2 regions of the Ferdinandcohnia sp. Marseille-Q9671 genome follow, and region 2 is predicted to be linked to the other one. Evidence: riboswitches for the same ligand, from Rfam matches in the RefSeq annotation. Region 2 holds a riboswitch; the other holds the start of a gene.
The links. Region 2 has a riboswitch for lysine ahead of ACWNMY_RS05035 (aspartate kinase). Riboswitches for the same ligand answer to the same signal wherever they lie in the genome.
Positions count from the first base shown of each region.

Region 1: it holds a riboswitch for lysine, as region 2 does, so the genes downstream of both, ACWNMY_RS06620 (Na+/H+ antiporter NhaC family protein) here and ACWNMY_RS05035 (aspartate kinase) in region 2, are expected to answer to the same signal.

Region 1 covers NZ_CDRJTA010000001.1:1,280,813-1,285,922, forward strand. The annotation lists gene ACWNMY_RS06620 (Na+/H+ antiporter NhaC family protein) at 1-1,447, opposite strand, end outside; lysine riboswitch at 1,599-1,785, opposite strand; gene yunB (sporulation protein YunB) at 1,878-2,636, opposite strand; gene ACWNMY_RS06630 (YunC family protein) at 2,935-3,237, opposite strand; gene ACWNMY_RS06635 (bifunctional metallophosphatase/5'-nucleotidase) at 3,349-4,752, opposite strand; gene ACWNMY_RS06640 (DUF72 domain-containing protein) at 4,787-5,110, opposite strand, start outside.
Region 2 covers NZ_CDRJTA010000001.1:971,026-976,135, reverse strand. The annotation lists gene uvrC (excinuclease ABC subunit UvrC) at 56-1,828, shown strand; lysine riboswitch at 1,897-2,074, shown strand; gene ACWNMY_RS05035 (aspartate kinase) at 2,228-3,472, shown strand; gene ACWNMY_RS05030 (YslB family protein) at 3,555-4,031, opposite strand; gene ACWNMY_RS05025 (succinate dehydrogenase cytochrome b558 subunit) at 4,399-5,007, shown strand.

The DNA.
Region 1 (5,110 bases), 310 kb from region 2:
CATATGGAAGTTGAGTCATAACGTGGTCAATATGATGACTACCTGCACCAGTTGAAGAAAGTATTGTTGTATCAGAGATTGGTGAACAGTGATCTCCAAAAACAGAACCTGCTAATACAGCTGCTAGAGCTGGAAGTAAAATTGTAATATCTGACGCTGCCGCAATATCTCCTGCTATAGGTAGCATCATTCCAAACGTTCCCCAAGAGGTTCCCGTTGCAAATGCCATAATACCCGCTACAACAAATAGAATAACCGGTAAAAATGCCACATTTACATTCCACTCTTGTACTTTACCTGCTAAATATGCTCCTGTTTCAATCTGACCAATTAAATCAACAATAACCCAAGCAAACAATAAAATGTATACCGCTGGAAGCATCGATTTAATTCCTTCAGTAATACCCTTAGTAAGGAGACCAATGCTGACTGCTTTTTTAGCATATACTTGAATAAAGAACAAAATAAGTGTTACAACGATTCCGAACAAACCACCATATAATAGGGATGCAGTTACATCCGTATTTTCGAATATTGTTAGGATTGTCGCATTTCCTTCTGAAGCTTTATAGCCTGTCCAAAATAAAGAACCAACCGTACCGATTACTAATGCAATAATCGGCCAAACTAAATCGCCAACAGAACCCTTTTCACTTTGAGGCAATTCCTGCTTTAACTCCCCTAATACTGGCTTTTCAGGGTCTGTAACCTCACCAGTTGTCATAGCACGAGATTCATGTGCCTTCATGCTACCTAGATTTATATTAAACACTGCAACTCCAAATACCATCAGAATTGCCGTAACAACATATAAATTCATAGGAATCATTTGAATAAACGTTGATAATGGCGAGTACTCTGCTAGACCATGCGTTGCTAGAATTGGTGCAAGTATGGCAATGATATATGCTCCCCAACTTGATATAGGTGAAATAACACAAATTGGAGCAGAAGTAGAGTCAATAATATATGCTAGTTTTGCACGTGAGACCTTATTACGGTCTGTAAGTGGTCTACTTACCTGACCAACCGCCAATGCATTAAAATAATCATCAATAAAAATAATAATCCCTAGTACAGCAGCTAAAATTTGTGCACCTGTTCTTGTTTTTACCTTTGATTGAGCCCATTCCCCAAAAGCACGACTTCCGCCTGAAATGGAAATGAAAGCTGTGATAATACCCAATAAGAATAAAAATAAAATAATATAAACATTCCATGTGTTTAGCGAACCTTCTGAAACAAAGACCGCTTTAATACTAGACCAAATTGTGAGAAAAACGTCTTGTAACCAAGCTCCTACTCCTTCACTTTTTAGGATATCTCCATGTAAGAGTAGTGCAGCTGATACTATTCCTACTCCAAGTGAAAGAAGTACTCTGCGGGTTAAGACAACCATAAGAAGAGCAATAATTGGTGGGATAATTGAATAAATTGTTCCAGACATGATGTGTTCCTCCAACATATTATTTGTGTGGAGGGCTATAAGAAGTGAATGTGAAGAAGATACTCTCATTTGCTATTTTTAAGCAAATAAAAAGAGAGTAATGATAGAAAATAACCATTATTACTCTCAGTAATGTATGTTATCCTCCATCACGATCAGTAGCCCTCCATTATAGATACATCTTTATCTATAATGACAGTGTTACCCTTTTTCAAGGCAACCCCAACAAAAATAACGTTGACTAATTATTTCTGCTTCGGCAAAAAACCCTTTCTACTATGATCACTGTTGTCATCCTCACATAGTGTACTTTTGTTTTCTGCACCTCTACCCCATCGATCCGATAAGGTGGTTTATTTAATTTTTTATTCCTATTGAAGTATAAACTATTTCCCTCTACTAATCAACTATTCTAGAATAGTATTTTTTGTCAATCAGTTGGAATTTCAATTGATGGTGATGATTCACTGCCATTGTTATAGAATTCAGGAACTTCATGCAAGATATTCTGATTAATCACTGGGATAATGGTTTCAATCTCCACCTCTCCTGTAGAAAAGGGTAATATAACTTGCATAGTAACAGTAGCCAACACATTATATTGGAACCACCCGTTATTAATTCCCCATTCATCAATTTTACCTTGTGGAGTTGTTTCTCCAAACCCAATCATATGAAACCTAATGGGTATTTCCGGACCGAGGTTACCTAGGATTGCATTGTTGGTCGCTTCCCCTAGTGGTACCTTAAATACGAAACCGGTCTGACCTGTCGAATCATCCGTTTCAATTTGCACGTCTGTGTGTTCGAGCTTATTGATATCTCCTTCATTCACATATTTTAGATACCTTTCAATATTCCCTAGCGTCTTTGTGGCCATTTGATTGATAACCTGTGTATTATAGCTTATTATCTTTCCTGTTTCATCCGTTTTAATAAAGCTTAGATCTTCCTGAACCAGTTCTTCCTCATTTATTTGTTGATTAATAGCATTTTTAATAACGGTTGCAGCCACTTTTTTTGTTTCATTTTCAGCATATGCCATAAGTGCAGGTTCAATTGCTTTGTTAATAATAAACAATCCAATTGCAGTCGAGAAGATAAAAAATACAAATGTTAATAAAAATACGTATCGAAAAGGCAAGGGCCCTTTCCTTCTTGGTTGTAGGCGACCTCTGTATTTTGCCAAACGAAAATCCCCCCTTACAAGCTATGTGTATGCAGGTAAGGAGGGATGTACGATAAGTTTTTCTATCTACCTTTACTTCTTGGTAAAAAATTTGGGCATCGATACCCATATAGTACGTGTTCAAAAACTCGACGAATCAGAAGCGAGAAGATCAAGGAACTCGCGGCTCGAGGACCGGAGCGTATGATTTTAATACGTGAGGGCCGGAGAGGCCGAGTGACGCCGAGATTGGAAGCTTATCATTTGGTGATTTTTTGAACATCATTTTATATAAGAAATACCTTCTCAGGTGTTTGTATTAGATCATCTTTAGTAGAGCATCTTTGCCTTTCATACCTACTGAAATGCCTCGGTTTTCGGCTTCCAATGTGATTGATTCAAGAGGGGCATCCAGTAACTGCTCGATTGTACGAACACCAACTGCCCTACCAGCAATTATGCCTCGTTCTTTTAGTTTTTCATTCAATAATGCAACATCCAGAGCTCCACACATAATATAACCATTTTCATTTGTTACGGCCATAAAATTAGTTTTCGGTAGTTTAACGGTAATGGCTGTAAATTGATGATTATCAATTATTATTGGTGTCATTGAGACCATTCCTAGCACACTCCTTTCCTAATTAATTTATGTGCCAGGAAAGAGAATTGTGTTAGAAATGGGTTAAGGCCAATGTACTGATTTACATTACATCCTTCTATCTAGTATGATTTAGATTGTTTTACCAATCTCCCTAATCTTTTCTGCTAAAAGGTCACGCAGGAGCTCTGGCATATAATACTTCTTATCTTTCGCATCTCGTATTACTGGAAATAACATTCCAAAGGTAAACATATCAATTGTAGCAAGAGAATAGGATCTATCCGGATTTAATTCTTCTCCATTGATTTTTATTTCTACTAAATGGTCCAATCCATCTGATAGCCTAGATGTTTCAAGTTGTACACCATCATAGATCATTTTACCCATTATTTTTCCACGAAACCCGAGACCTTTGATCTTGAGATTCTCCATTTCTTCCGTATTCGCCTGTAAAATAATTTCTTTAAGTTGATCACCTTTTATCCAGACCTTACAGGGATTTATCGGATGTGGACAGACACGATGAAGATCACCTCTTGTTACGTTTCCTTTAGGTAGAGAATCCAGCAACAGCCCCGCGTTAACCATAGAAATTTCTCCGTCGCACCATTCTCGTAACACCTTTGCTAAAAGTGTAGAAAAGGAGGATTCACCAAACCAATCAATTGTGAGATCTTCATTTATTTTGGATATGATGTCATCTTGTAGTGTTTTTGTGCTCTCTTTTAGATACTGCGAAAGAACTTTATTTGTTTCCTCACATTCTGGAAGGGTCTTTGTTGGAATGACATTTGCTTCGCTATCAAGTAAGGTTTTACGTATTGGATCAATTTTAAGTTCTACATGACCGATATAATTTCCGTATTTTTGAGCACAGCATAGCAAGGTATTGTTAACTCGTTTTCCTTTTTCCAAGAGATGATGTGTATGGCCACCCAGGAGAACATTAATTTCAGGAAATTCTCGAGCGATTTGTTCATCCTCATTAATTCCCAGATGTGAAAGTAACAAAATCATATCTGTTTTGTCTTCTAGTTCGTTCAGTGTCTCTCGTAAAACAATAAACGGATCTCTAATATTCCATCCTAATAATCTATATAACGCCATATAGTGAACCGTTAAGCCGATAACTCCTATTTTGAAACCGCTAGGTAATTCATAAATATCATATGGCACCGCCCATGTAGGAATCTTACCATTCTTGTCAAAAAGATTTGCAAGTATCACCTTAAAGTCTGCTTCTCCATATAAAGTGTTAAGATGCTCATAGCCCATCGTAATACCTTCATTGTTTCCAATCGTTGCATAATCATATTGGAGTTGATTTAAGAGCTTTACATTCACCTTACCGTAAGTTGCCTCTGAGATAGGATGAAAACGATCCATATGATCGCCTATATCGATTAATAACATTTCTTCATTTCGCATCTGATGTAATAGTCTCATCTGATTTATATATTTAGTGATTTTAGACCAACGATCAAAATGACTATGAAGATCATTTGTATGATAAATATGTAATGTTTCAATCATCTCTTCACCTCCTCTACCTTTATTGTAAGTGGTACTAATTGAATAAATCTAATTGGCGAGGCGCTAAACCATGATACTCGATTTCGAGCATCTCAATAAATTGTTTTGCATTGTCTGCCGCGTCACCGTCTGAATTATTATTAAATAGTATGTAGATTGTCTCACATTGCTCTTTAAGTTCTTCAATACGAAGTTTCCACTGTAACAGCTCATCTTTATTATACCTATATAAGTATCTTACATCACGCCAGTTTACTTCCTTCGGCTTGGTCCACCCATGTACATTACGACCATGAAAACGAACTAATGTTAACTTGTCGTTGGTCGGGTGAAGCACCGTTGGGATTGAACCAGAACC
Region 2 (5,110 bases):
ATGTTAAAATATAAGGTACGGCTTACTTATTTTATAGATAGATGGGGTGGTTACTATTCACGAACATCTCAAAGAAAAACTAGCAATATTACCGGACCAGCCTGGTTGTTATTTAATGAAAGACCGCCAAGGAACCGTGATATATGTTGGTAAAGCAAAAGTGTTAAAAAACCGGGTTCGATCTTATTTTACAGGCTCTCACGATGGTAAAACACTTCGACTTGTTAATGAGATTGAGGACTTTGAATATATTGTAACATCATCAAATATTGAAGCACTGCTTCTTGAAATAAACCTAATTAAAAAACACGATCCAAAATATAATATTATGCTTAAGGATGACAAGACGTATCCTTTTATCAAGATAACTGCTGAAAAGCACCCGCGCCTACTAATAACTCGTAAGGTTAAAAAAGATAAAGGGAAATATTTTGGGCCATACCCGAATGTACAAGCAGCAACTGAAACAAAAAAACTATTGGATCGAATCTATCCTTTGCGAAAATGCTCGACTCTACCAGATAAGGTTTGTTTGTACTATCATATTGGACAATGTCTGGCACCATGTGTAAACGAGGTGTCTGAAGAAACAAATAAGAAAATGGTAGACGATATTATTCGCTTCTTAAATGGTGGATATAAGGATATAAAAGTAGAATTAACCGAAAAAATGATGAAGGCATCTGAAGAGCTAGATTTTGAAAGAGCAAAGGAATACCGGGATCAAATATCACATATTGAAACAACAATGGAAAAACAAAAGATGACAATGACAGACTTTATCGATCGTGATGTGTTTGGATATTCCTATGACAAGGGTTGGATGTGTGTTCAGGTATTCTTTATTCGCCAAGGAAAATTAATTGAACGTGATGTTTCTTTGTTTCCTATTTACAATGAGCCCGAACAAGACTTTTTAACATTTTTAGGTCAATTTTATTTAAGAGAAGACCACTTCAAGCCAAAGGAAATCCTACTTCCGAGTTCAATTGATAAAGAGATAGTAGAGCAATTACTAGAAGTATCCGTTCAACAGCCAAGTAGAGGCAAGAAAAAACAACTAGTTGAACTTGCCACGAAAAATGCAAAAATTGCACTTACAGAGAAATTTGCCCTCATAGAACGCGACGAAGAACGAACGATTAATGCGGTGGAGAACCTTGGTCAGACGTTAGGGATTTATACACCACACCGAATTGAGGCTTTTGATAACTCTAATATTCAAGGTACAGATCCTGTTTCGGCTATGGTAGTGTTTACTGATGGAAAGCCGGACAAGAAAGAATATCGAAAGTATAAAATAAAATCAGTTAAGGGACCTGATGACTATGAATCAATGAGAGAGGTCGTCCGTAGAAGGTATTCTCGTGCATTAAAGGAAAACCTTCCGCTGCCCGACTTAATTATCATTGATGGAGGAAAAGGTCATCTTGCAGCAGTGAGAGATATTCTTGAAAACGAGCTAGGATTAGAAATCCCATTAGCTGGTCTCGCTAAAGATGAAAAGCATAGGACCTCAGAACTTCTAATTGGAGACCCACCTTCTATTGTGGAGCTTCCTCGAAATAGTCAAGAATTCTATCTTCTTCAACGGATTCAAGATGAAGTCCATCGTTTTGCAATTACATTCCATCGACAAATCCGAGGGAAAAATGCATTTCAATCCGTGCTGGATAATATACCAGGTGTTGGAGAAAAACGTAAAAAGGCTTTATTAAAACATTTTGGCTCTATTAAAAGGATGCGGGAGGCAACGGTAGAGGAATTACAAGAAGCTAGCATTCCAAGATCTACTGCAGAAGCTATCTTTGAAAAATTAAAGGAATAAATGATTGCTATATTAAAAATAGTCTGATATAATCCTAACTAATATAATATGACACTTCAGCACGTTGAAGTGACGATAGAGGTGCAAACTTTATCAGTATGCAATTGGAGGGGGATGAGCCCTAGTGAAAATTGCTGAAAGGAAAGTTTGCCGAAGTAAGAAAAGGCTCATACCTTTTTTTGCTGGTTTTATGTTTAAGAGACATGAGACTGTCAAGATGCAAAGTCTTGGAGGGCTATCTCACGATGTGAATCGTTTTTACGTATATCACAGCAATGAGAGAATCTCTCATTGCTGTTTTTTTTACATTACTTTGTAGAAAAGATGTATGCAAATAGAGGTAACCAATTCAAAACAGCATGATGATGCACATGATTATTTAGAAAAGAGGTTGAGGGCATGGGGATTATTGTTCAAAAATTTGGAGGCACTTCAGTAGGGTCACCAGAGAGAATTAAAAATGTAGCGCAACGAGTTATTCAAGAAGTGCAAGCAGGTAACCAAGTTGTCGTTGTTGTTTCAGCAATGGGAAAAACAACAGATCAACTAGTTAGCCTCGCAAGTGAGATAACCACCTCACCAAGTAAACGTGAAATGGATATGCTTTTAAGTACGGGGGAACAGGTTACGATTGCCCTATTATCGATGGCACTACAAGAGAGAGGCTATGAATCTGTATCCTATACAGGGTGGCAGGCTGGAATCGAAACAGAGGCTATACATAGCAATGCTCGTATCCAGAATATTGAAGTATCAAGGGTGAGCGATCGGCTGAATGAAGGGAAAATCGTGGTGGTTGCTGGATTCCAAGGAATAAGTGGCTCTGGTGATATTACAACACTTGGCCGTGGAGGCTCTGATACAACTGCAGTAGCTTTGGCAGCAGCATTAAATGCTGATAAATGTGATATCTACACAGATGTGACGGGCGTCTATACGACGGATCCTCGCGTTGTTCCAACAGCACGTAAGCTTCACTCGATTTCGTATGATGAAATGCTTGAACTTGCTAACCTGGGTGCTGGTGTATTACACCCACGTGCTGTGGAATTTGCGAAAAATTTTGAGATGCCACTTGAAGTCCGTTCAAGTTTAGAATTTGAAAATGGAACCATCATCGAGGAGGAAGTTTCAATGGAAAAAAGTTTAGTTATTAGAGGGATTGCTTTTGAAGACCAAATTACACGAGTTACTGTGATTGGTTTACCAAATGAGTTACACACTCTTTCAACCATTTTTGGTACCCTTGCAAAAAATGGTTTGAATGTTGATATTATAATTCAGAACACAACTGATCAAGATCATCAAAACATATCTTTTTCAGTAAAAACACCAGATTTAAAAGATACACTTACTGTACTAGAAAATAACAAAGATTTATTACAATATGAAGAAGTACAGCACGAGGACGGATTGTCTAAAGTTTCTATTGTTGGTTCTGGGATGGTCTCAAATCCAGGGGTTGCTGCTGATATGTTCCAGGTACTCGCACAGGAAAACATTGAAGTAAAAATGGTAAGTACGTCAGAAATCAAAGTTTCAACTGTCGTTGAGCAAAATAAGATGGTACGCGCGGTTGAAGCATTACATGATGCATTTAATCTGGCTGCTGTTGAAGAAGAGAAGGCAAAAGTGAAATTGTAAAATAAAAAAATCGGGCAGTTCATAGGTGGTAAAATACCTATAAACAGCCCGATTTTTCATAAATCCACAACTTTGTGCAGGTTTACTCTTCCGTATTATCTTTTTGATCCCATTTGAGAGTGAAAATTACTTTTTGAGCTCTTCTTTTCTGCTGTTCATAGCTTTCAGTAATTTGGTTACGTTGTTGTTGTATTTGTTGTGCAAGAAAACCAGACTCGAGATGAAACGTACAAATGTCCTTCCGTTTGAAACGTGAAGAAACGATTGTTCCGTCTAAATGAAATTCCATTGTTTTTTTATCTGAACGTTTAAGTTTAAGGTCTCCCCAACCAGCATCTTCGAAGAACGAGATGATTTCTTCAACCGACGGTAAGGGGAATTTTCGAGCAAGGTTTTTTCCAGCCCAATACAAAATCTGTGGAGTCTCTTTCCCAAGTATGTCAGGAAGTAAGATTTCACGTATTAGCTCATACCCAAAAACTGAAATGGACTGTTCAGTTGAATTTACATTTTGTTCATTGATGTTGATGTTCTTCACTGCATTCCCCTCTTTCTCCATTCTTTATTATATAACATGAGGGGATAAGAAACACATGATTTTTTTGTTTCATTTTGTCATAATGAATCGGAATTTTATGCGTAATTAAGTTTGTAAAAAGTGTACAAATATTATCATTTTCGTGAATAATTTGTGGATATGTTTCCTTGACGCTCTTGCTTTATGGGGGTAAAATGTATTTGTTACATTATACTGATAAAAGAAAATCTTCTACATACATTTACCAATTTTGGTTTAGTATGTAGGTTCATGCAAGGGTTTTCAATTATCAGTTTTTATATCGTCCTTTTTAACATAATTATGCGGGATGAGTTTTTTTAAAAAGGAGTGCCTTTGCGGCGCGGTTTATTATTAAGGGGGGTAAAGCATGGCAGGAAATCGTGAATTTTTTAATCGCAGGCTTCATTCATTACTAGGTGTAATACCTGTAGGTTTATTTTTAGTGATGCATTTAGTAGTGAATAATTTTGCGACAAGAGGAGAAGAGGCTTATAACGGTGCTACTCATTTTATGGAAAGTCTTCCGTTTAAACTTTTCTTAGAAATTTTTGTTATTTATTTACCATTATTATTTCATGCAATTTACGGTCTCTATATTGCCTTTACAGCAAAAAACAATGTGAGCAATTATAGCTTTTTCCGTAACTGGATGTTTGCACTACAACGTGTGTCCGGTATAATTACTCTAATTTTTGTTGCTTGGCATGTATGGGAAACGAGAATTGCCGCAGCTTTTGGTGCGGAAGTTAACTTTAACATGATGGAAGATATCTTGAGTTCACCTTGGATGATTACATTCTACCTAGTTGGGGTAATCTCTACCATCTTCCACTTTGCGAATGGTCTTTGGTCATTTGCAGTAAGTTGGGGACTAACGGTAACTCCTCGTTCTCAAAAAGTAGCAACATATGTAACTATGATTATTTTTGTAGCGTTAACATACGTAGGTGTGTCTACAATACTTGCATTCATTTAATTTCTAAAGGAAATCTTTGAGTATTAGTTCAAGACTAAGAGCGTCACATCATGTGGCAACGTTCTTTCTGACCCACCTCGTGTGGGCAATGAAATTCGGGCAA